Regions from separate parts of the Ewingella sp. S1.OA.A_B6 genome, predicted to be linked through region 2. Evidence: predicted binding sites of a transcription regulator. Region 2 holds the regulator's gene; each other region holds the start of a gene.

Region 1 (7,965 bases), on a different contig from region 2:
TACATCGCGCCGATACGGTGATACACCGAGACCCGCTGTAACGGCCAACGTTGACGGGCCTCAGCCACAATCTCCGCCAGTGCTTTTTCGGTCATGCCGGGATAGTGTTCAAGCGTCAAAGCGCTGACATTATCACCGAGGTTATGATTGCGTACTTTGCCGGTGAATGTCACCACAGCGCCATCGGCGTCAGACTGCGCCAGCCATTGGTATTCGTCGCCGACCTTAAACGGCGCGGCATTGACCACAATTTTAGTCATATCCATATCAGCCTCCGGTCACCGGCGGGAAGAAAGCCACTTCATCGCCAGCTTTCAGCACGTGAGCAGTGTCGACCAGCGTTTGATTGACCGCCACCAGCAATTTCCCCGACTCCAGGGCCAGCGCCCAGCGGTCACCGCGTGCGCACAGCGCCTGACGTAACGCTTCCACCGTGCTGAATTCAGCGGACAGTTGCAGTGAGTTCACCCCAATCAGTTCACGCACCTGCGCAAAGAATAAAATCTCTATCATGAGACAGCCTTAAAGTCGCCGGATTTGCCACCTGATTTTTCCAGCAAGCGGATAGGACCTATTAGCATGTCTTTTTGTACGGCTTTGCACATGTCATAAATAGTCAGCGCGGCAACTGACGCCGCAGTCAGCGCTTCCATCTCGACACCGGTTTTACCGCTTAGACGGCAGCGTGATTCAATACGCACGCGGTTATGTTCCGGCTCGGCCTGCAGATTGACCTCCACTTTGGTCAGCAGCAGCGGATGGCACAGCGGGATCAGATCCCAGGTCTTTTTCGCTGCCTGAATACCGGCGATACGTGCAGTAGCGAACACGTCACCTTTGTGATGGTTGCCGTTGACGATCATCGCCAGCGTCGCCGCCGCCATGGTGACAAAGGCTTCAGCGCGAGCTTCGCGCACGGTTTCAGCTTTGCCGGAGACGTCCACCATATGGGCATCACCGGAAGCATTAATATGAGTAAAAGTAGACATAGCAGGCTTATTTTTTGACGTGTGGAGTGAAATTACATGGGCCGTTGCGGGCGTCGAGTTGCGCTTCGATGATGTGTTCCCAGGCTGTCTGGCAGGCACGGGTGGAACCGGGCATCACAAAAATCACTGTTTGGTTGGCCATGCCAGCCAGCGCCCGCGACTGGATCGTCGAGGTGCCGATTTCTTCAAACGACACCATGCGAAACAACTCCCCGTAGCCTTCGATTTCACGGTCAAACAGCGGTTTGAGTGCTTCGGGCGTATTGTCGTGCTGTGTAAAACCGGTGCCACCGTTGATAAGAATCACCTGGATGGCGTCATCGGCAATCCAGTTGGAAACCATGGCGCGAATTTTATACAAATTATCTTTTACGATCGCCCGGGCAGCAATGCGATGCCCGGCCTCTTCCGCCGCTTCTTTCAGATAGTGTCCGGAAGTATCTTCGGCTTCACTACGGCTGTCAGATACCGTAAGAATTGCCAAAGTAAGGGGAAGAAAATCTTTGCTGGCCTTGCTCATCTTGTACTCCTTGAACGTGCCTCAACCACCGCCTATTGCCAGTTGGCGGCGAGCGCGTTAACCACCAATAAACGATAAATTCTGCGTCAGTCCGGTGTTGCCCTCATGCAGGAAATGCGTCTGCTTTTTATGCCGCAGACCGCCCTGAATTCTGTCCACCAGATCATCCTGCTGCGCATCGTCAGCCAGCAAATCGCGCAACGGGATACCGTCTTCACCGAACAGGCATAAATGCAGGTTACCCGTGGCCGATACGCGCAGACGGTTGCAGCTGGCGCAGAAGTCTTTTTCGTAAGGCATGATAAGCCCGATTTCACCGACATAATCAGGGTGACTGAACACTTGCGCGGGGCCATCGCTGCGGGCACGAGCCTGCAACTGCCAGCCCTGAAGGACCAGTTGTTGACGTAATACTTCGCCGGAAACGTGGTGATTGCGGAACAGATCGCCACCGTCACCGGTTTCCATTAATTCAATAAAGCGTAGCTGGATTGGACGGGTTTTGATCCACGCGAGGAAAGTATTCAGGCTGGCATGATTGACGTCGCGCATCAGCACGGCGTTGACCTTAACTTTGCTGAATCCCGCCTCAAAAGCCGCGTCAATGCCGCTCATCACGTCCTGAAATTTATCCTGACCGGTGATGGCGTGAAACTGGCGTGCATCGAGGCTATCGACGCTGACGTTAATGGCGGTCAGCCCGGCATCGCGCCATTTGGCCACGTCGCGTGCCATGCGGTAACCATTGGTGGTCACGGCCAGCGTTTTGATGGTGGGGTTTTCACGCACAGCAGCGATGATGTCGCAAAAATCGCGGCGCAACGAGGGTTCTCCGCCGGTAAGACGCACTTTTTCCGTTCCTAAATAAGCGAACGCGCGGCTAATGCGACGAATTTCGTCCAGAGACAAAAAACTTTTATTGCTGTGCCCATGCGGTTTGTAACCGTCAGGCAGGCAATAGGTGCAACGAAAGTTGCACACGTCAGTAATAGACAGCCGCAAGTAATAAAACTTGCGAGCAAAAGCATCGGTCAGTTGAAGCACCTTAACACCTTTCCAAATACGGGAGATGCAGGCATTTCTGCCTCGCACCCTGGTGGCTAAGCCACGGCCAGGAAACCTTATCGTTTTTCAGGGCGAGATGATTAACACTATCCGCAGTGGAAAAACGACTTAGGCTTCAGGGCTAGGAGTTTGATTTTTTCGGCGGCCATTGCCAGCGAAAAAACACGGGTTACAGTGGTCATTCTAACGCCGTAAAAGGCATATCAACAAGGCGGTTTTCGTTATGAAATTTGATATATAACGATTTTTAGCCTCCGTCACGCAGCAGTTCGCAGCATAAACCCGTTTTTTTTATCAGTGATTCTGCATATTTTCAGGCATCTGAGAGATAACATCTTGTTGCATAATTAGGTAAAATCCCAAGATATAACTATTAGTTAATATCCAAGATGAATTAATACCCAAAATCATTTAATTAATACCAAAGTAATTCGAATTGCAGGAAGGCGACGGCGAGCAGCCAATATATCTGTGGTTCGAAGTATGATGGGTACAAGGAAATTTATGCGCAATCGCACGTTAGCCGACCTCGACCGCGTGGTGGCATTAGGCGGAGGACATGGGCTGGGCCGGGTGATGTCCGCCCTCTCCACTCTCGGTTCACGCCTGACCGGTATCGTCACCACCACCGACAATGGCGGCTCAACCGGTCGCATCCGCAGTTCCGAAGGCGGCATCGCCTGGGGCGATACACGCAACTGTCTTAACCAGTTGATCACGGAGCCGAGCGTCGCGTCGGCAATGTTTGAGTACCGCTTCAGTGGCCAGGGTGAACTCGCTGGGCACAATCTCGGCAACCTGATGCTACGTGCTCTTGATCATCTTAGCGTGCGCCCGCTGGAAGCCATTAATCTGGTTCGCAGCCTGCTGAAAGTTGACGCCGAACTGATCCCGATGTCAGAACAGCCGGTCGATCTGGCGGCGCTGGATGCCAACGGCGAGTGGGTTCATGGCGAAGTGAATGTGGATAAGCTGGCACAAATCCCGCGCGAGCTGAAGTTGATACCGCAGGTCATGGCGACCCGCGAAGCAATCCTCGCCATCAAGGAAGCCGACCTGGTGCTGATCGGCCCCGGCAGTTTCTACACCAGCCTGATGCCACTGCTGCTGATGAAAGATTTGACGCAAGCACTGCGCCGCAGCCGGGCGCACATTGTTTACATCGGCAATCTGGGGAAAGAGTTGAGCGTAGCAGCCGCGTCTCTGACGCTGCACGACAAGCTGTCGCTGATTGAACAGCAGATCGGGCTACGCGCCGTTGATGCCGCTATCGTCGGGCCTAAAGTGAATATCGATGATGCCGGTGAAAGACTGATCGTGCAAACCACGCTCGAGGCCAGCGATATTCCCTACCGTCACGACCGCGAGCTGCTACGCAAAGCGCTGGAAGAGGCGCTACAGCGGATGACTTAAGGTTTTTTGGTCAACGGATGGTTATTCCACGGGCTATCCGCTGCGGGTTTGGCGGTGCTGACTTTAGGTTGTTGCGGTTTCTGCTCGGATAGCGGCGTGCGACGTTTACTGCGGACCATAGTATCCGGGCGCAGATGGCCTTCAACAAAATCCAGATACAGCGTTTCCACTTCTTTGCGTGCCCACGGCGTACGGCGCAGAAACTTCAGGCTGGACTTAATGCTCGGGTCACTTTTGAAACAATTGATATTCACCAGCGCAGCCAGCGCAGGCCAGCCAAAGTTATCGACCAGCGCGGTCAGCAGCGCTTCCAGCGTGAGGCCATGCAGGGGATCTTTCGGTGGCTGTGTTGTCATTGTCTTGTCCTGAATTTTTGCTGGCGCATACCTTAATCAGGTTTACCCAACGGTACAAGTATTTTACCAGGCCAATGCGCTAAATCATTCGAGCCGCAGCAAGGCGGCAACCGAGCAAGCCCCGATGAACTGACATGAGTCAGTGACTCGGGCGAGCAAGGGAAGCCAACGCCGCTGTGGCTTGAAGGATGACGAGCATTAGGAGAGAGCGATAAATTGCGCTCTCAACGCATGCAACTCATCGCGCGTATTGGCCGCTTCCTCAAACTCCAGATTCTGTGCGTGGGCGTACATCTTACTTTCAAGCTCTTTAATGCGCTGGTCCAACGCTTTTGGCGTGAGCAATTTGACGGTTTCAGACGCCGCAGCATCGCGTTTATCTTTATTTTTCTTGGTCTTAGGCTGACCCAGTTGCAAGATGTCGGAAATCTTCTTGTTCAGCCCGGTCGGCGTGATGCCGTGCTCAATGTTATAAGCTTCCTGTTTGGCGCGGCGACGCTCAGTTTCGTCAATGGCTTTCGCCATCGACTTGGTAATTCTGTCGCCATACAGAATGGCCTTGCCGTTTAGGTTACGCGCTGCACGGCCGATAGTCTGAATCAGCGAGCGCTCGGAGCGCAGGAAGCCCTCTTTGTCTGCATCAAGGATCGCCACCAGCGATACTTCCGGCATATCCAACCCTTCACGCAGTAAGTTGATGCCTACCAACACGTCGAATTCACCGAGACGTAAGTCGCGGATGATCTCCACACGCTCGACAGTATCGATATCAGAGTGCAGGTAACGCACCTTCTCGCCGTGTTCTTCCAGATACTCGGTCAAATCCTCAGCCATACGCTTGGTGAGCGTGGTGACCAGCACACGTTCGTTAACTTCGACGCGTTTGCGGATCTCCGACAACAGATCGTCGACCTGCGTACCGACCGGACGTACTTCAATCAGCGGATCAAGCAACCCGGTCGGACGCACCAGTTGTTCAACCACATCGTCGCCCGACTTCTCCATCTCATAGGTGCCAGGTGTGGCTGAGACATAAATACTTTGCGGCGCGGCGGATTCGAACTCTTCAAACCGCATCGGCCGGTTGTCTAGCGCCGAAGGCAGGCGGAAACCGTACTCCACCAGCGTCTCTTTGCGCGAACGGTCACCTTTGTACATGCCGCCAATTTGCGGAATAGTGACGTGAGACTCATCGACAATCAGCAGGCCGTCAGCCGGCAAATAGTCAAACAACGTCGGCGGTGGCTCACCCGGCCCACGCCCTGAGAGATAGCGCGAGTAGTTTTCAATGCCTGAGCAGTAACCCAACTCGTTCATCATCTCCAGATCAAACTGGGTACGCTGACTGATGCGCTGTTCCTCCAGCAGTTTGTTGCTTTCGAGCAAATTTTTACGCCGGTCAGCCAGTTCAACTTTGATCTCTTCTATTGCCTGCACGATGCGTTCGCGCGGCGTCACATAGTGTGTTTTGGGATAGATGGTGAAACGTGGAATTTCGTGCTGTACCTGGCCTGTCAGCGGATCAAACAGCGAGAGGCGCTCTACTTCTTGATCAAACAGCTCAATACGCAGCGCCAGATCGTCAGACTCTGCCGGGAAGACATCGATCACTTCACCACGCACGCGGAAAGTACTGCGCTGGAAAGCCTGATCGTTGCGGGCATATTGTAGCTCCGCCAGGCGACGCAGGATGGCGCGCTGGTCGATGATCATGCCCTTGGTCAGGTGCAACATCATCTTCAGATAAAGGTCCGGATCGCCCAAACCGTAAATAGCAGAAACTGAGGCCACAACGATCACATCGCGGCGTTCCAGCAACGCTTTAGTAGCAGAAAGACGCATTTGCTCGATGTGTTCGTTTATCGAGGCGTCTTTTTCAATAAATGTATCAGAACTAGGTACATAAGCTTCTGGCTGATAGTAATCATAATAAGAGACAAAATATTCAACGGCATTATCCGGGAAAAACTCTTTCATCTCGCCATAAAGCTGCGCGGCCAGGGTCTTGTTCGGTGCCAGAACCATAGTGGGTCGGTTGAGGTCAGCAATCACATTGGCGATGGTAAACGTTTTCCCTGAACCGGTTACACCCAGCAAGGTTTGGTGCGCAAGCCCGTTCTCAAGGCCCTCTTCCAGCGCACGTATAGCCTCAGGCTGATCGCCTGACGGTTTAAAATCGGAATGTAGTTTGAATGCTTTACTCATTGACGGGCTACCTGGCTGAAGAGAAGGAACACACAACACCGGCTAAGGAGATTCAGTATGGAAGACTCCGCGATTTTTGCCAGCCATATAATACTGGATATAAAACCAGCTTCCAATGATTAAATTCCGCGCATTTTTTAAGCCACTGTCATCCTTGCTTTTGAAATATTGCCACTCTGCACTTTTTTAGGTTTTATGATCGTCCTCTTTCTCCCCATCCCAGAACATTTATCCCCAGGTATTTGCGCAATTTAACGTTCTGACAACAGGCTGATGAAAATTGACACGGTCGGGATGCAGCGATTTGACAAAGCTTGATTTTATTTAATTTATTGAAAAATAACACTTTATATAAAAAGCCGAGATTCCAGTCAAACTGAGCGCAACCCGCGTCCTGACTCGCCTGAAGCAACTTTCCCGCCGCTCATGCACATGGTTATCCACAGGAATGGTGGATAACTCACATCACGCCGCTTACAGCGGGACCTGCCAAAAATCGTCCTTTCATCTTCCTCAACGTCTCTGAGATGTTTTTTAGTTATTTTTAGCCATTTTTACTGCTTTATATATACAGATTTTGCCTAGATATCCTGTGCCATTGTTATTGCAAAATGAAAAAGTGCATCCCATGAGGATCTTTTAGCTTAACCACGCTAATGCATTGCACCAAATCAACCGTCTTGCAGCACTGGAAAAGTGCACTAAACGATCTGATATCTGTCCGGCTCAGTTCGGATTATTAACATTTTTTCCTGCGCTGACCGTCTGGCCGTTTGCATTCACGCAACTTACTCTTTAGGAGGGTTATACCTAAACTTGGCCTGAGAGTTGCTAGATCTCCCACAGTCTCAGAACTGGCTTAACAGCACAAAGTCAATGTCAATGTCAGAAATATGACAACGGTCGTCAATTTATATTCATCAATCCCAACGTCACCGCCGATAAAGGGCCAGTGAAAGAAGGAATAAGGAAGGAAATTCTGATGTTAAGCGTTAAATCGGTGAATCAATACTATGGCCAGAATCATATTCTGTGGGATATCAATCTGGAACTATATCGCGGGCAGTGTACCTGTCTTATCGGACGCAATGGCGTCGGTAAAACCACGCTCATTAACTGCATCATGGGTCACCTGCCGGTTAAAAGCGGCACCATTTCCTGGCAGTCAGCCAATGAGGAGCCGCAAAGTTTATTGAATCTGCCGGTGGAAACTCGCGCGCAGATGGGCATTGGTTATGTACCTCAGGGCCGTCAGATCTTTTCGCAAATGAGTGTGGATGAAAATCTGCAAATCGCCATGATGGCCGGGCGCAACAAGACCCGCCGCGTTCCTGAGCAGGTATATGAGCTGTTTCCGTTATTAAAAGAGATGGGAGCACGTAAGGCGGGAGAACTGGACGAAAACCAGCAGCAGCAA
Region 2 (7,965 bases):
GCCGACAGTTTATCGGGCGCTGGATTTTCTGCTGGAACAGGGGTTTATTCATCGTGTGGAATCGGCCAACAGTTATGTCCTGTGCCACCATTTTGAAGAACCCAGCCACACTTCTGCACTGTTTATCTGTGACCGCTGCGGGTTGGTGACTGAGAAAACAACGGATGGCATCGAAGAGCGGCTGGCAAAACTGGCCGCGGACTCAGGGTTTGAGCTGCGCCATTCCGTAGTTGAAGCCCACGGCATGTGCGGCGAGTGTAGCGTTGTTGAGCAATGCAACAGCCAAGATCACTGCGAACATGACCACAGTATCGTGACTAAAAAACGCTAATGTATTGATGCTTAAAAGATGGGTATTTGAAATAGCGCGGGCACTGAGCAATTAAGGTGGGTACGTCCCTGTACCATCAATCCTGAATGCATTCCCGGGTAGGAGCAGCATATTTCTCAGGATGCATCACTGATACATAACTAATGCGCAAGGGGAATTGCGACTTACCAGTGATATTTATTATCTGTTTCCCAGGACTTGAGTTCTTTCTCGGCTTCTTCTTTCCGATAGCCGTAACGCTCCTGGATTTTACCAACCAACTGATCACGTTTCCCTTCCACCACCGTCAGGTCATCATCAGTCAGCTTGCCCCATTTTTCTTTCACTTTGCCTTTAAACTGCTTCCAGTTACCTTCGGTTTGGTCCTTATTCATAACAAGTTCTCCTATTACCTTGGGTTAGGTTGTCGTGCTTTGTTGAACACGTTAAGTGCTTACCACATGAATAAGAGTAGTTGATAATTTGGCTTTTACGTCAGATAACAGCGATACCCACCATGATTAGGATTATTCCTGAGTGGTAAGTAACGATAACAACTAAAGATTTACTCTGCGGCGGTAGAGGAAAATAGTTTACCGCCGACTGAAATTAGAGATGGATACTAGCCGTGCATATTAGATCCAGTCACCGTTACGGATAACGCCGACGGCAAGGCCTTCAATGCTGAAGCTCTGCTCCCGTAGATCAACAACTATAGGCTCAAAATCGCTGTTTTCGGGCAGAAGCTGGACAATGCTGCCCTGCTTTTTCAGACGTTTAACAGTCACTTCATCGTCAATACGTGCGACAACAACCTGACCATTTCGCACGTCCTGCGTTTTATGCACCGCCAGTAAATCACCGTCGAGAATACCAATGTCGCGCATCGACATACCGCTAACGCGCAGCAGGAAATCAGCACTTGGTTTAAACATTGCGGGATCGACCTGATAATGCCCTTCAATATGTTGCTGTGCCAGCAGAGGTTCACCGGCGGCAACGCGACCAATTAATGGCAAACCTTCTTCTTCTTCCATTAACAGGCGAATACCACGCGACGCACCGGAAACAATCTCAATGACGCCTTTGCGTTGCAGTGCTTTAAGATGCTCTTCCGCTGCATTTGGTGAGCGAAAACCCAGACGAGCGGCGATCTCAGCACGGGTTGGTGGCATACCTGTGGTGGCGATATGATCGCGAATGAGGTCGTAAACCTCTTGTTGTCTGACTGTTAAAGCTTTCATCCCGCCCCCTGATTGTTTATACAGTATTGCTGTGAGTATATACAGGTACTCTCTGAATGAAAACCTAAGAGTGAATAAAAACAGATGCTAAGGTGAAATATGGAATCTTTATTCCAATTTAGAACCAATGCGGCCAAAACACGCTGACCCAGGTGAAAACCGCCAGTATAATAGTCAGCAAAACTGCCGCAGAGCCAATGTCTTTGGCGCGCCCCGACAGCACGTGAAATTCGGGGCCGATACGGTCAATAGCACATTCCACGGCGCTATTTAATAATTCGACGATGATCACCAGCCCCAGAACTCCCACTAGAAGGATGCGTTCAACGCTGGTTACATCAAGGAAAAATGACAATATGATGAAGGGAAACACGCCGATCACTTCCTGGCGAAAAGCCGCTTCGTTTTTCCATGCCGAGCTTAAACCTTTGAGCGAAAAGCCTGCGGCCTTCACGATACGGGTAAACCCGGTAGATTCATTTTTCATGTGTTATTCGTCTTAACGGAAAGGTTGCGGCATTTTATACTTAAAAGCTTCCAGGTTGCAGCAGAGAGGCAACGGAATGACTCCCTATAAGCTTACCAGGAAGTCATTTAGATGAGCGAACCAACACAGCGGCAGCTTGGGGATTATAGAGTATCACCACAGACCCCATACTCACTTTCTGGTATCCTTGCGACGAATTGCTAACAAAGAGGCTTCACGTTTTTATGTCAGGTTGGCGTAGACTTTATTATACCTTATTGAATTTACCGCTAAAATTGCTGGTAAAGAGCAAGGTCATTCCGACAGATCCGGTTACCGAGTTGCGCTTAGATCCCACTCGGCCGATCCTGTATGTTTTGCCTTATCATTCGAAGACAGATTTACTGACCTTACGCACCCAGTGCCTGGCGCAGAATCTGCCTGATCCCCTTATTCCATTGGAAATTGACGGCATACAGCTGCCTAGTCACGTTTTTATCGCTGAAGGACCGCGTGTGTTTACCTATTACACACCGAAACTTGAGTCGATAAAACTGTTCCATGACTATCTGGACTTACATCGCAGTAACCCACTGCTGGACATCCAAATGTTACCTGTATCAGTAATGTTTGGCCGTGCGCCGGGTCGGGAAGGACAAGAAACCCCACATCTGCGCGTGCTGAACGGCGTGCAAAAGTTCTTTGCAGTGCTGTGGCTGGGCCGTGACAGTTTCGTGCGCTTCTCCAATACGGTGTCGTTACGCTATATGGCAACCGAGCACGGTACTGATAAAATTATCGCCCAGAAACTGGCTCGGGTAGCGCGTATGCACTTCTCGCGTCAACGTCTGGCGGCGGTTGGACCACGTTTGCCGGTGCGTCAGGACCTGTTCAATAAATTGCTGGCATCCAAAGCGATTGAGAAAGCGGTCGAAGACGAAGCGCGTAGCAAGAAGATTTCCCACGAAAAAGCCCAGCAAAACGCCATTGCCCTGATGGAAGAGATCGCCGCTGATTTCTCCTACGAAGCCGTGCGCCTGTCAGACCGCGTATTAAGCTGGACATGGAACCGACTTTATAAAGGCATCAACGTCAATAATGCCGAACGCGTACGGCAGTTGGCGCTGGATGGTCAGGAAATCGTGTATGTGCCCTGTCATCGCAGCCATATGGACTATTTACTGCTCTCCTACGTGCTTTACCATCAGGGGCTGGTTCCGCCGCATATAGCTGCCGGTATCAATTTGAATTTCTGGCCAGCGGGTCCGATTTTTCGCCGTCTGGGCGCGTTCTTTATCCGCCGTACCTTTAAGGGTAACAAGCTTTACGCAACGGTATTCCGTGAGTATCTCGGCGAGTTGTTCACCCGTGGTTATTCAGTTGAATACTTTGTTGAAGGCGGCCGTTCGCGTACTGGACGTTTGCTCGAACCGAAAACCGGCACGCTGGCAATGACCATTCAGGCAATGCTCCGCGGCGGTTCACGCCCAATCACGCTGGTGCCAATTTACATCGGTTACGAGCACGTGATGGAAGTCGGCACCTATGCCAAAGAACTGCGCGGTGCGACCAAAGAGAAAGAAAGTTTTATGCAAATGATCAACGGATTGCGCAAACTGCGTAACCTCGGTCAGGGCTACGTCAACTTCGGCGAACCACTGCATCTGACCACATATCTCAACCAGAATGTGCCGACATGGCGTGACTCAATCGATCCTATCGAAGCCCACCGTCCAAGTTGGCTCACGCCAACCGTGCAGGATCTGGCAGCCAAAATCATGGTGCGTATCAATAACTCTGCGGCGGCCAACGCCATGAACCTGTGCTGCACCGCGCTGTTGGCCTCGCGTCAGCGTTCACTGACCCGCGAACAACTGATCGAACAGCTTGATTGCTATTTGCAGCTGCTCCGCAATGTGCCTTATACCGCTGATTCCACCGTGCCAAATTTGACTGCCGAACAGCTTCTCGATCACGCACTGAACATGAATAAGTTCGAAGTCGAGAAAGACAATATAGGCGACATCATTATTCTGCCGCGTGAGCAGGCCGTATTGATGACGTACTACCGCAATAATATTCACCATTTGCTGGTACTGCCTTCACTGATCTCCAGCATCATCATGCACCACCGTTCAGTCACCAGCGCCGAGTTACTGCGTCAGGTCGCATTGATTTTCCCAATGATGAAAGCCGAACTCTTCATGCATTACAGCAAAGAAGATCTGCCAACGGTGCTGCAAGTCCTGTGCGCAGAGTTGGCACGCCAGGGGCTGATCAAACTCGATGGTGAAACGCTGTCGCTTAATCCGTCACGTATTCGCCCACTGCAACTACTGGCTGCCGGTGTGCGTGAAACCTTGCAGCGCTACGGCATTACTCTCTCCTTACTGAGTAATAACCCAAGTATCAGCCGCGGTGCGCTAGAGAAAGAGAGCCGAATTATGGCTCAGCGTCTGTCTGTACTGCACGGAATTAACGCACCAGAGTTCTTCGACAAAGCGGTGTTTACCACGCTGGTTGGTACCTTGCGCGCAGAGGGTTTTATCAATGATATCGGTGATGCTATTCCTGAACATACGCGAGAAATCTACAAAATCCTCAGCGATTTAATGACTCCGGAAATCAAGTTGACGATCGAAAGCGCAGGCATGCCGTCTGAGCTTCCGCAGGCTTCTGCACCGCCTTCTGAGCCGAAAGTCGATGTGCGGGATACTGATCATTAATTAAGCTTGTCAGTGAATTAACAGACTAAGCTAGTACCACGATAAAAAACGCCCGGTTCTCTTTGTTGAGAACCGGGCGTTTTTTCACAATTGAGAAGGCGTCAGAAACTGAAGTGCGACAGGCTCATCAGGATGCCAAGGAACAGCACCAGCCCGACGTAGTTATTCTGGCGGAAAGCGAGGAAACAGGCATCGCGGTCGCGTTTGGCGGTCAATGTATGCTGATGCGCAAACAGTGCCGCCGCGAGTAGTAATGACCAGTAGAAAGGCGAGCTAAGCTGGGTCAGATATCCAACTATCGCCATCAGCACCAACATGGCTAACTGCAGAATACCGTTGATAAGATTATCAAATCGACCAAACAGGATCGCCGTCGACTTGACGCCTATTTTCAGATCATCGTCGCGATCGACCATCGCGTATTGTGTGTCATACGCCACGGTCCAGCAGATATTGGCGGCAAACAGCAGCCAGCAGCTAAGCGGGACGGCTTCACTCACCGCCGCATATGCCATGGGGATAGACCACCCAAAGGCGGCCCCCAATACGACTTGCGGTAAATTGCTCACCCGTTTCACAAACGGATAGATCCACGCCAGCGCCAATCCGGCCAACGATAACAAGATCGTCATGCGGTTGAGGGTCAGCACCAGCAGGAAAGAGGCCAGCACCAGGCAGACGAACAATATTTTGGCCTGTTTACTGCTGATAGCACCACTCGGCAGCGGACGGTTGGCAGTGCGTTTAACGTGACCATCAAATTTGCGGTCAGCATAGTCATTGACCACACACCCCGCTGCGCGCATAAAGAACACGCCCAGCACGAAGACCAACATAATTTTCAGTGATGGCATACCGCCACCCGCCAGCCATAACGCCCACAGCGTTGGCCACAGCAGCAGCAGAGAACCAATGGGTTTATCAATGCGCATTAGACGGCAGTAATCACGCCAATGCCCCTGAAAAAGGCTTACAGACACCTCTTGATCCCCTTGTTGATTGGCCCGATTCATCCTTTATGCACCTTGTTTTCGGGGCGATGAACTGGCGAGTCAGGCAGGAAAATTTCGGTCAGCAGCAGGGGTTTATCGGAAAGGCGCAGCCGCGAACGCCGCGCCCACAGATCGCCCTGTTCATGCTGTAGCAAGCCGAGATGAATATAGTCGCGAGTCAGCGTGTTACCAGCGAAAAGGTAACGACCCAGCGGCACCGTGCCGAGATCCACCAGCGCCAGATCGGGACCCGTCAGTGTTTCTTCCGGGATCACCGTACGGCCTAACAGCCATGGCTCATCATCTCCAAACAGCACCACTTCTCGTACCCAGTAACGCACGCTTTCAGGTAACTGTTGGGCTTCGCTTTCGCCCAACTCTTGGCGGCTGACAAAGCATTCGCGTTTGGGTTGCACTGTGACGGTGACACCCTGCTTTTCAAAGCGGCGTGTCATGGAGCCCATTTCCATCAGCCAGTCGGCAACATCAGCAGGAACATGCTGCAGATCATCAAACCAGTGAATGGGCGGCTGTGCAGGGGAATGAGACTCAGACATTACGAACTCCGTGTCGGGGAAACATTGAACTCCCCTATTAAACATCAGCCTCGCATTCTAACGCAGAATGCGACGGCAGCAATCAGCTTGCGGGCGACCCGCTACTCGCGGCGCAGGCGTTCACTGTTAGCCAGAAACAACGTGACCACCAGAACCAAAATTGCGCAGGCATAAACCAGCGTATCGTACGGGCTCTTGTGGTCAACAATAATTAGCCGAATAATTGCCGTTATACCAATATAAATAAAGTAGCGCAGCGGGAAGTGATATCCGGAAGAAAAGTACTTCACAATCAATGCAATAAACTCAAAATACAGGAAGTAAATTACGATACCTTCAATCAATAAATAGGACGATGACTGGTCATTATTGACAAACAACACCATGCCTAAATGGTAGGTTTCACGCCCCAAAAACAGCATAAGAATCGCTGCCAATACCAATAAAAACATGTTCAAAAGACGCTGCATAATGACGGCTATAATAGTGCCACGTTTAGATCCTGCCATGTGATCTACATCCCATTTTTGTTATTAATACCCGCAGAATACCACAGTGTCCGCAGAGAAAAAGTGGCATTAAAAAAAGGCTAGCCTGTAACGGCTAACCCTTTAATTTCTTTGAATTACTTACACTCAAGTACCTCAGTCATTCGAGTTGCATCAAGCAGACTCGAAGGATGACGGGTATTATTAGCGCCAGTTTTTGAAGCGGTTAATGAGCCCGTTTGTTGAGCTATCATGCTCCGTCACGTCTTCATCACCTTTCAGCTCTGGCAGAATGCGGTTAGCCAGTTGTTTACCCAACTCTACGCCCCATTGGTCAAAGGTGAAGATGTTGAGGATTGCGCCCTGGGTGAAGATTTTGTGTTCATACATAGCGATCAACGCACCCAGGCTATACGGGGTAATCTCACGCAGCAGGATGGCGTTGGTCGGACGGTTACCCTCAAACACTTTGAACGGCGCAACGTGTTTTACGTCTTCAGATTTTTTACCCTGTTCAGCGAACTCTTGCTCTACAACGTCCAGAGACTTACCAAATGCCAGCGCTTCTGTCTGCGCAAAGAAGTTGGAGAGCAGTTTGGCATGGTGATCGCTCAGCGCGTTGTGGCTGACGGCCGGCGCAATGAAGTCACAAGGAACAATTTTAGTCCCCTGATGGATCAACTGGTAGAACGCATGCTGACCGTTGGTACCTGGCTCACCCCAGATAATCGGGCCAGTCTGGTAATCTACCGGGTTGCCGTTACGATCAACGAATTTACCGTTAGATTCCATGTTGCCCTGCTGGAAGTACGCAGCAAAACGGTGCATATACTGGTCGTATGGCAGGATAGCTTCGGTTTCAGTGCCATAGAAATCGTTATACCAGATACCGATCAGCGCCAGCAGAACAGGCAGATTTTTCTCCGCCGGTGTAGTAGCGAAATGGTTGTCCATGGCGTGTGCGCCGCTGAGCAGTTGTTCGAAGTTTTCGTAACCCACAGACAGTGCAATAGACAAACCGATGGCGGACCACAACGAGTAACGTCCGCCGACCCAGTCCCAAAATTCGAACATGTTGTCGGTGTCGATACCGAATTCGCTGACGGCTTTACCGTTAGTAGAGAGCGCGGCGAAATGTTTGGCAACGTGCTGATCTTCGACCGCCGTTTTCAGGAACCAGTC
Region 3 (7,965 bases), on a different contig from region 2:
CGAATTTCATTTTGCAACGCATCCAGCTCAGCCTTAGCGGCGTCCAGTTTCTCACCCAGCGTATTCACTTCCTGACGCAGAGGTTCGATGTCTTCGCCACGCGCTTTAGCCTGACCAATAGATTTCGATCGAGCGTTGCGGTCAGCCTGGAGAGTTTCCGTTTCTACCTGCAAGACTTTACGACGTTCTTCCTGAGAACGCAGCGTTTCTACATCGAGTTTAAAGCCTCTGCGAGCAAGTTTTTCTGCAACTGCGTCTAGCTCATTGCGCAGTAAATTGGGATCGAGCATGCTAATCCTGTACGTGTCGTTTTGATTATGAATTAGATGAAGCATGCCGCCTGAACAGGCGGCATGTCAAAGAGTTACCAGAAGTCACCTTACCGCAAGAGCAAAATTAGCGGTAGCGTTTTGTCGGGCTATTTTGATCTTGTTCAGTCAGCCATGCCAACTTTTCGCCGATCTTGCCTTCCAGCCCGCGAGATGATGGATAATAGTACTGAGTTTTCGCCATTTGCGGTGGGAAATAGTTCTCACCTGCGGCATAGGCGTTGGGTTCATCATGGGCATAACGGTATTCCGCACCCAGCCCCATCTCTTTCATCAGCTTGGTTGGAGCGTTGCGCAAATGCTCGGGCACGTCGTGATCCGCTTGTTCACGGGCATCCCTCATCGCAGCTTTGAACGCGGTGTACACCGCATTACTTTTCGGTGCGCAGGCCAGATAAACGATCGCTTGCGCAATAGCCCGCTCGCCTTCGGCTGGGCCAACACGTGTAAAACAATCCCAGGCAGAAATGGCAACTTGCATAGCGCGGGGATCGGCATTCCCTACGTCTTCTGAGGCAATCGCCAGCAAACGGCGGGCAACATACAGCGGGTCGCCACCCGCCGTAATAATGCGTGCATACCAGTAAAGTGCCGCATCCGGCGAGGAGCCACGCACGGATTTATGCAGTGCTGAGATCAGATCGTAATAACGATCGCCTTTGTTATCAAAGCGCGCACTGCGTTCACCTGAGATCTCTTTCAACAACTCAGGGGTTAATGTGCGAACGCCTTTGGCATCAACTTCAGCCATGTCGGCCATCATTTCGATGCTGTTTAAAGCGCGGCGGGCATCGCCATTGACCAGTTCGGAAAGCATACGGCGGGTTTCAACCGGGACCACGATCTTTTGGTCGGCGTAACCTCGTTCTTTATTGCTCAACGCTTGGTCGATCACCTTCTCAATATCTTCTGACGTCAGGGACTTAAGTAAATAGACCCGGGCACGGGAAAGCAGTGCGGAGTTAAGTTCGAAAGAGGGGTTTTCTGTGGTGGCACCAATAAAAGTGATGGTGCCATCTTCTATGTGCGGCAGGAAAGCATCCTGCTGGCTTTTGTTGAACCGATGCACCTCATCCACAAACAATATGGTACGCCTGCCCGCATCACGGTTTTGCCGTGCACGCTCAATGGCTTCGCGGATCTCTTTAATCCCTGAGGTTACAGCCGAGATGCGTTCAACATCAGCGCTGGCGTAACGTCCAATCAATTCTGCCAGCGTCGTTTTACCCGTTCCCGGTGGTCCCCAGAGGATCATCGAATGCAGTTGCCCCGCTTCTATTGCGCGAGGCAGCGGTTTACCCGGCGCCAGCAGATGTTGCTGACCAATATACTCTGCAAGAGCCACTGGCCGCATTCTTGCGGCCAGTGGCTGGAACTCATTGTGGGAAAAATCGAGTGACAGATTACTCAAAGGGACCTCACTGGCGCTGGTCGTCCACCGTCACACCTTTCGGCGGTGTAAATTTGAATTTGGCATCATCAACCGACGTATTTTGCTGGCCTTTCAGGCTATATGCGCTTTTCTGACCATCTTGCTCCACCGCAGTAAAGCTCTTGATGGTGCCGGTTGGCGTAACGTTAATCGCGAACTGTTTCAGATTACCGGCTGCCGTTTTCGGCGTTAATTCGAAATCATCGCCTTTCTGTTTGATGTTGTATTTTGACCAGTCACTGCTGTCGTTGCGGGTGATCAGCATAAATGGCGTGTTGCCGGTGGCATTTTTCAGCCAGGTTGCAGTAACTTGTTCGACAAACGGGTTATAGAACCACAGGGTTTTTCCGTCAGATACCAAAATACTTTCATCCGGTGACGTCATATGCCAGTTGAATAAATTCGGGCGTTTGACCCACAGCTCGCCTTCGCCCTGCTGAACAGCCGCACCGTCATCACTGGTGACAGTTTGGGTAAAACTGGCATGGAATGTATTGAGTTTGCCCAGACGGCTTTTAAGGTCACTACTGGCATCGGCTAATACCGAGGCGGAAGTAAATGCAGTCAGTAAACAACCTACTATTAACAATTTTTTCATTCTTATAGTTACCTCAGAAATCTCTTGCGACTACGACGTTGTCCTGCGCACGTGGCGAAAGACGCATGTTGCGAACTCTAGCCGAGGCTGATGCACAAAGGTAGCTCATTCGTCTGAAAAGCTTGCGGTTTACGCTTCTTTGCACAGAGGGCCGCAACAGCGGCCCTCAATGACTCTCTGGCCTTGCTGACCTTTATTCGTGAGAAGGTGGAGCTAACACTTCGCGGTTACCGTTATGGCCCGGCACACTGACAATGCCCTGCGCTTCCATCTGCTCAACGATACGCGCCGCACGGTTGTAACCGATACGGAACTGACGCTGAACACCTGATATTGAAGCACGACGCTTATCCACCACGAAAGCTACAGCCTGATCAAACAGGGCATCCAGCTCTTCTTCGCTGTCGAGACCCAGACCACCGCCTTCACCCTCTTCACCACCCGAGATGATACTTTCAATGTATTTTGGACGACCGCGAGCTTTCCAATCCTGAACAACCGCATGCACTTCCTGATCGCGGACAAACGCGCCGTGAACACGCACAGGGATCGAGGAGTTAGGTGCCATATACAGCATGTCCCCCATTCCCAGCAAGGATTCGGCGCCGCCCTGATCAAGAATGGTGCGTGAGTCAATCTTGCTTGAAACCGTAAACGCAATACGTGTTGGGATGTTGGCTTTGATCAGGCCGGTGATAACATCCACTGACGGACGCTGGGTTGCCAGCACCAGATGAATACCCGCCGCACGCGCTTTCTGTGCCAGACGTGCAATCAACTCTTCAACTTTTTTACCCACCGTCATCATCAGGTCGGCAAACTCGTCCACTAGCACCACAATAAAGGGCTCTTTTCCGAGGAACGGCGGCTCAGCGGCCATACCGTCACCCGGTTTCCAGAATGGATCAGGAATCGGACGCCCCATGGCTTCGGCCTGCTCCACTCGCTCGTTGTAACCTGCAAGGTTACGCACACCCAGTGCAGACATCAGCTTGTAGCGACGTTCCATTTCACCGACACACCAGCGCAGCGCATTGGCCGCATCTTTCATATCGGTGACTACTTCAGTCAGCAAATGTGGAATGCCTTCATAGACGGACAACTCGAGCATTTTCGGGTCGATCATGATGAAGCGCACTTCTTCCGGCGTGGCTTTATAAAGCATGCTAAGGATCATGGCATTTACACCGACGGACTTACCGGAACCGGTCGTACCGGCCACCAGTAAATGCGGCATTTTCGCAAGGTCAGCAATAACAGGCTCACCGGAGATATCTTTACCCAGCACAATGGTCAGTGGTGAAGGGCTGTCTTTGAATTTCGGACAATCCAGCACTTCCCGTAGATACACGGTCTGACGTTTCTTATTGGGTAATTCCAGCCCCACATAAGGCTTACCCGGTATAACCTCGACGATGCGGACCGCCACAGCGGACAAAGATCGAGCCAGGTCGCGTGAAAGGTTGGAAATACGTGCTGCTTTAACGCCAGGTGCCAGATCGAGTTCAAAACGGGTGATCACGGGACCAGGCTGGCGGCCCACAACGTCCGCTTTAATACGGTAATCGTTGAGACGAGCTTCGATTAAATTGCCCATCTGTTCCAGGGCAAACTCATCGACCGGCTCAGACTCAACCGGCGGAGACGTCAGCAAATCCAGTGAAGGTAACGGCGTGGTTGGTTTGACCAGCGGTTGTTCATTACGCATCAGGAACGGGTGGATCAGGCTGTCCATATTCGGCCGAACAACCTGCGTCTGCTGTGGCGCTTCGTACTGCTCAATAGCTTCAACCGGTGCATGAGAAGGACGGTGTGCGGACTGGCCGAAAGTCGGGATCTCAGGCTCATCCTCTTTCTGTGGTGACAGTGTAAACATCGGTTCCGAAGGCGTGTCATCCACCAAATCCGCCATCGGCGAGAAGGTGAATGCATCATGCGTACTGATGTTCATTGCCGCAGCGGCCAGAGCCTCAGAAGCTGACTGAACCGGTGCAGGTGAGAATACTCGCTCTTGATAAGGCACTGAGTCCATTGGCTCCTGCGACTCCTGCTGATAGCGGTTCTGCTCGCGGGCAGAGAAAGCCTGACGCAGGGCAGCCTCCTGCAGTGCAGCGTCTTCATCCTGCTCAGTGTCTGGGAGTTCTTCGCTGTAACGCTGGCTTTGCTGTTGGGCAAACTGTTGACTCAGTGCCGCTTCCTGCAGCGCCTGATCGTCTTCGCTATCCGTTGCCGAAGAAGCCTGTACAGTCACCTGTTCCTGCTGTTCTGCCATTCGCTGGGAAGGCAATTTGATACCATAAGACGCCAGTTCGCGGCGCGTAGGGATACGCACTGGATTAGGACGAGGTAATTCAGGTCCGACCCCTTTTTTGATTTGAGAATTACCCTCACTGACGGCGCTAAACGCTGGCATGAAGGTATTGGTTGCTGATGAGGTCGATTGTCCGGCCTGCGCCAGCCCGGTCGCCAGTGCCGCAGTAGCGGCAACGCTGCTCACATCGCTGCTGTCGCGCTGCGCGGTGCTGAAATCAAACGGAGAGCGCTCAGAGATCGGATCAACATTCGCACCCCAGTTACCCAGTCGCGGCTCATCCTTGTCATACTCTGAATGTGGCGCAGGTTGCTGTGGAGCAGGTGTTTCTTGTGGGATTTCAAAACTGTATAACGGTGGCGGTGGCGCGATATTCGCGTCCGGCGCAGGAATATGTACCGCCGCTGAGGATGGACTGACTTCTGCCAGGACTTGCTCAGCGGAAGTGACGCCTGCTGGCGACTGCGTATTCTCATTCACAGGGTCATGAACAGATGGCACCGATAACAACACATCATCATCTTCTTCCGCGCCCAAAGCAGTATTAACGGCTAATGCGGAAGTGCTGGTTGCCACAGCGCGTGCGGCATCTGAAGGCACATAGTCACTATCAAGAAGCGGATCATCATGTACATCATTAAGGTCGTGTTCATGGCGGTCGTCATAATCTTCATCGTCATCACGGCGCGAGCGGTTGGTCATAAAGGTGGTAACACCCAGCACCACTCCGCCAATTTTCTCTGCAATCGTCAGCCAGGACCAGCCGGTAAACAGCGTTAAGCCTGCGGCCCATATGCAAAGAAGCGCCATCGTTGCACCGACGTTGTTAAACCACGGCGTCATGGCCGTAGCCAACAAACTGCCGATCACACCACCGGAGGCGAAGTAATAGAGGTCATCAATGTTAAACGATGCTAACCCACAAGACGTGAGTATGAGCGCCAGCGTCCCGATGAGGCGCAGCGACAAAGAGAAGTAATCGACATGATCCTGATTATTTCGCTGACTAAATGCAGCCCAACACAGGCTAAGCATGATCGGTGGAATAGCATAAGCCAGTACGCCAAAAACGAAGAATAAGGTGTCGGCCATCCAGGCCCCAACTCCCCCACCCCAATTATGGATAGGCCCATGCCATGCGGTCTGCGACCAGCTTGGATCTGACGGATTAAAACTCACCAATGCCGCGATAAGGTAAACGGCGAAAACGGCTACCACAACCAGCACAGCCTCCAATACACGGCGGCTACTGCTGAGTTTCTTCAAGGTAACGTCTTTATCTTCTGTATATTCCTGGCTCAAGAAAGGCTCTCCAGGTTCCTGTGGGCTGAAAAAACAATAGCGCCGAGAACGGGCCTCGGCGCCAGAGCTGTATAGATACACAGGAGTGTAGCTAACTTTATAAGGTTTTGCACCTGAACCTTTACCGGGTCTTTATGACCAGTCGGTTAGTTTGTTTTACTTCTTCCATCACCACATAGGTGCGGGTGTCGTTGACGCCCGGCAGACGAAGTAAAGTCTCTCCTAACAGTTTACGGTAAGCGGACATATCAGGTACGCGGGTTTTCAACAAATAGTCGAAGTCCCCAGAAACCAAATGACACTCCTGAATATCTTCAAGTTTTTGCACTGCAGCATTGAATTGCTCAAACACATCCGGCGCACCACGGTTGAGTGTTATTTCAACAAACACCAGCAGCGACGCATCCAGATAATGTGGATTGAGCAACGCAGTATAACCGTTGATGAAGCCCTGGCGTTCTAAACGACGAACGCGCTCCAGGCACGGCGTTGGAGATAATCCTACACGTTTGGAAAGCTCGACGTTTGAAATCCGGCCATCCTTTTGCAATTCGTTGAGGATGTTACGGTCAATACGATCGAGATCTTTTCCCGGACGTTTTTTGTTGTCTACCATTATTATTGTCTCTCTGCTGTCCTTCCCTGCACCTGCCATACCCTAGCCAACTTCAATGTGTCAGGGTTTGTCCCAAGCGAAGACCCGATTGTTATAGGTTTTAGCACCCTGTATAAGCGCATTCTTCCCTGTCAAAAGAAAACGCACTCAGTGACCTGATACCGAGAAAAAATAATGCAGTGAAATTAATAGCTTGCATACAGCAAGCTGTTTTCACTAAATCCTGCGCAAGAAAAAACCAGCCATTTAGAATCCCAAACGAGTCAGGTAGCAGCTGATCGTATAATTTCAAGTCACAGGCAGGCGATTAATTTCTTCGTCCCCAGATGTTTTCGCAAATGCACAGCGGATTGTCAAAGTAAAAGAAGCAAAATCAGAAGAACGTGCCAGATTGAAAAGACACCGCGCCCTTTTTAGCTATCTTTCTGCGGCCAATAATAACCAAACAATGAGATGACTTTTCCACGATAACTCCGGCGAGAAGCCGGAATTTCTCTCAAAAAAGCCACAGGGTATTTAACAAAACAGACCCGGCCAACACGGCGGGTGGCATCATATTCCTCTGCCCATCAATCAGTTACCTAGCTTACAGCCAAGCAACCGTTCTCTTTTACGCGGGTTTAAACGTAAAAACTATCAGACAAATCGCTAACAACATCTGAGTTTGCTTTTTTTACCACGCGCTTTTCCCTACAATCGTTTCATTGCCAGTCGCGCCACCACGGAGATGAATTGCTCATGAGTACGATTAAACACAGTAAATTATTGATTTTAGGCTCAGGCCCTGCCGGTTATACCGCAGCGGTTTATGCTGCCCGTGCCAATCTGACCCCGGTACTGATCACCGGCATGGAAAAAGGCGGTCAGTTGACCACAACCACCGACGTTGAAAACTGGCCTGGTGATCCTGAAGGCCTGACAGGTCCTGCTCTGATGGATCGTATGCACGAGCACGCTGCAAAATTTAATACTGAAATCATTTTCGACCATATCAACAAAGTTGATTTACAAAACCGCCCGTTCCGCTTGTTTGGTGACAGCGAAGAGTACACCTGTGATGCGCTGATTATTGCTACCGGTGCTTCCGCGCGTTACATCGGTTTGCCATCCGAAGAAGCTTTCAAAGGTAAAGGCGTTTCGGCCTGTGCGACCTGCGATGGTTTTTTCTATCGCAACCAGAAAGTTGCCGTGGTCGGTGGTGGTAATACAGCCGTCGAAGAAGCACTGTATCTGGCCAACATCGCTGAAGAAGTGCATCTCATCCACCGTCGTGACAGCTTTCGCGCAGAAAAAATTCTCATTGACCGCCTGAACGAAAAAGTCAAAAGCGGCAACATTGTTCTGCACACCCATAAAACGCTGGATGAGGTTCTGGGC

What was found. The regulator LexA, encoded in region 2, represses DNA repair genes until DNA is damaged. The targets are predictions, from matches to a motif close to TNCTGTATGTACATACAGNA.
Region 1: a site for LexA is predicted at 6,640-6,659, ahead of uvrB (excinuclease ABC subunit UvrB). Genes of this name have one in related genera too.
Region 3: a site for LexA is predicted at 6,038-6,057, ahead of ACMV8I_RS08080 (DNA translocase FtsK 4TM domain-containing protein). Genes of this name have one in related genera too.

The regions. Positions count from the first base shown of each region.
Region 1 covers NZ_JBLJFK010000001.1:167,676-175,640, reverse strand. The annotation lists gene moaE (molybdopterin synthase catalytic subunit MoaE) at 1-266, opposite strand, end outside; gene moaD (molybdopterin synthase sulfur carrier subunit) at 268-513, opposite strand; gene moaC (cyclic pyranopterin monophosphate synthase MoaC) at 510-989, opposite strand; gene moaB (molybdenum cofactor biosynthesis protein B) at 997-1,509, opposite strand; gene moaA (GTP 3',8-cyclase MoaA) at 1,567-2,553, opposite strand; molybdenum cofactor riboswitch at 2,543-2,714, opposite strand; gene yvcK (uridine diphosphate-N-acetylglucosamine-binding protein YvcK) at 3,079-3,987, shown strand; gene ACMV8I_RS00840 (VF530 family DNA-binding protein) at 3,984-4,343, opposite strand; gene uvrB (excinuclease ABC subunit UvrB) at 4,542-6,548, opposite strand; gene ACMV8I_RS00830 (ABC transporter ATP-binding protein) at 7,531-7,965, shown strand, end outside.
Region 2 covers NZ_JBLJFK010000005.1:23,136-31,100, reverse strand. The annotation lists gene zur (zinc uptake transcriptional repressor Zur) at 1-331, shown strand, start outside; gene ACMV8I_RS12520 (CsbD family protein) at 496-705, opposite strand; gene lexA (transcriptional repressor LexA) at 946-1,554, opposite strand; gene ACMV8I_RS12510 (diacylglycerol kinase) at 1,673-2,041, opposite strand; gene plsB (glycerol-3-phosphate 1-O-acyltransferase PlsB) at 2,266-4,746, shown strand; gene ubiA (4-hydroxybenzoate octaprenyltransferase) at 4,848-5,759, opposite strand; gene ubiC (chorismate lyase) at 5,756-6,295, opposite strand; gene psiE (phosphate-starvation-inducible protein PsiE) at 6,397-6,804, opposite strand; gene pgi (glucose-6-phosphate isomerase) at 6,988-7,965, opposite strand, start outside.
Region 3 covers NZ_JBLJFK010000001.1:1,719,067-1,727,031, forward strand. The annotation lists gene serS (serine--tRNA ligase) at 1-290, opposite strand, end outside; gene ACMV8I_RS08070 (replication-associated recombination protein A) at 397-1,740, opposite strand; gene lolA (outer membrane lipoprotein periplasmic chaperone LolA) at 1,748-2,359, opposite strand; gene ACMV8I_RS08080 (DNA translocase FtsK 4TM domain-containing protein) at 2,553-5,972, opposite strand; gene lrp (leucine-responsive transcriptional regulator Lrp) at 6,094-6,588, opposite strand; partial or broken gene ACMV8I_RS08090 (hypothetical protein) at 6,893-7,045, shown strand; gene trxB (thioredoxin-disulfide reductase) at 7,327-7,965, shown strand, end outside.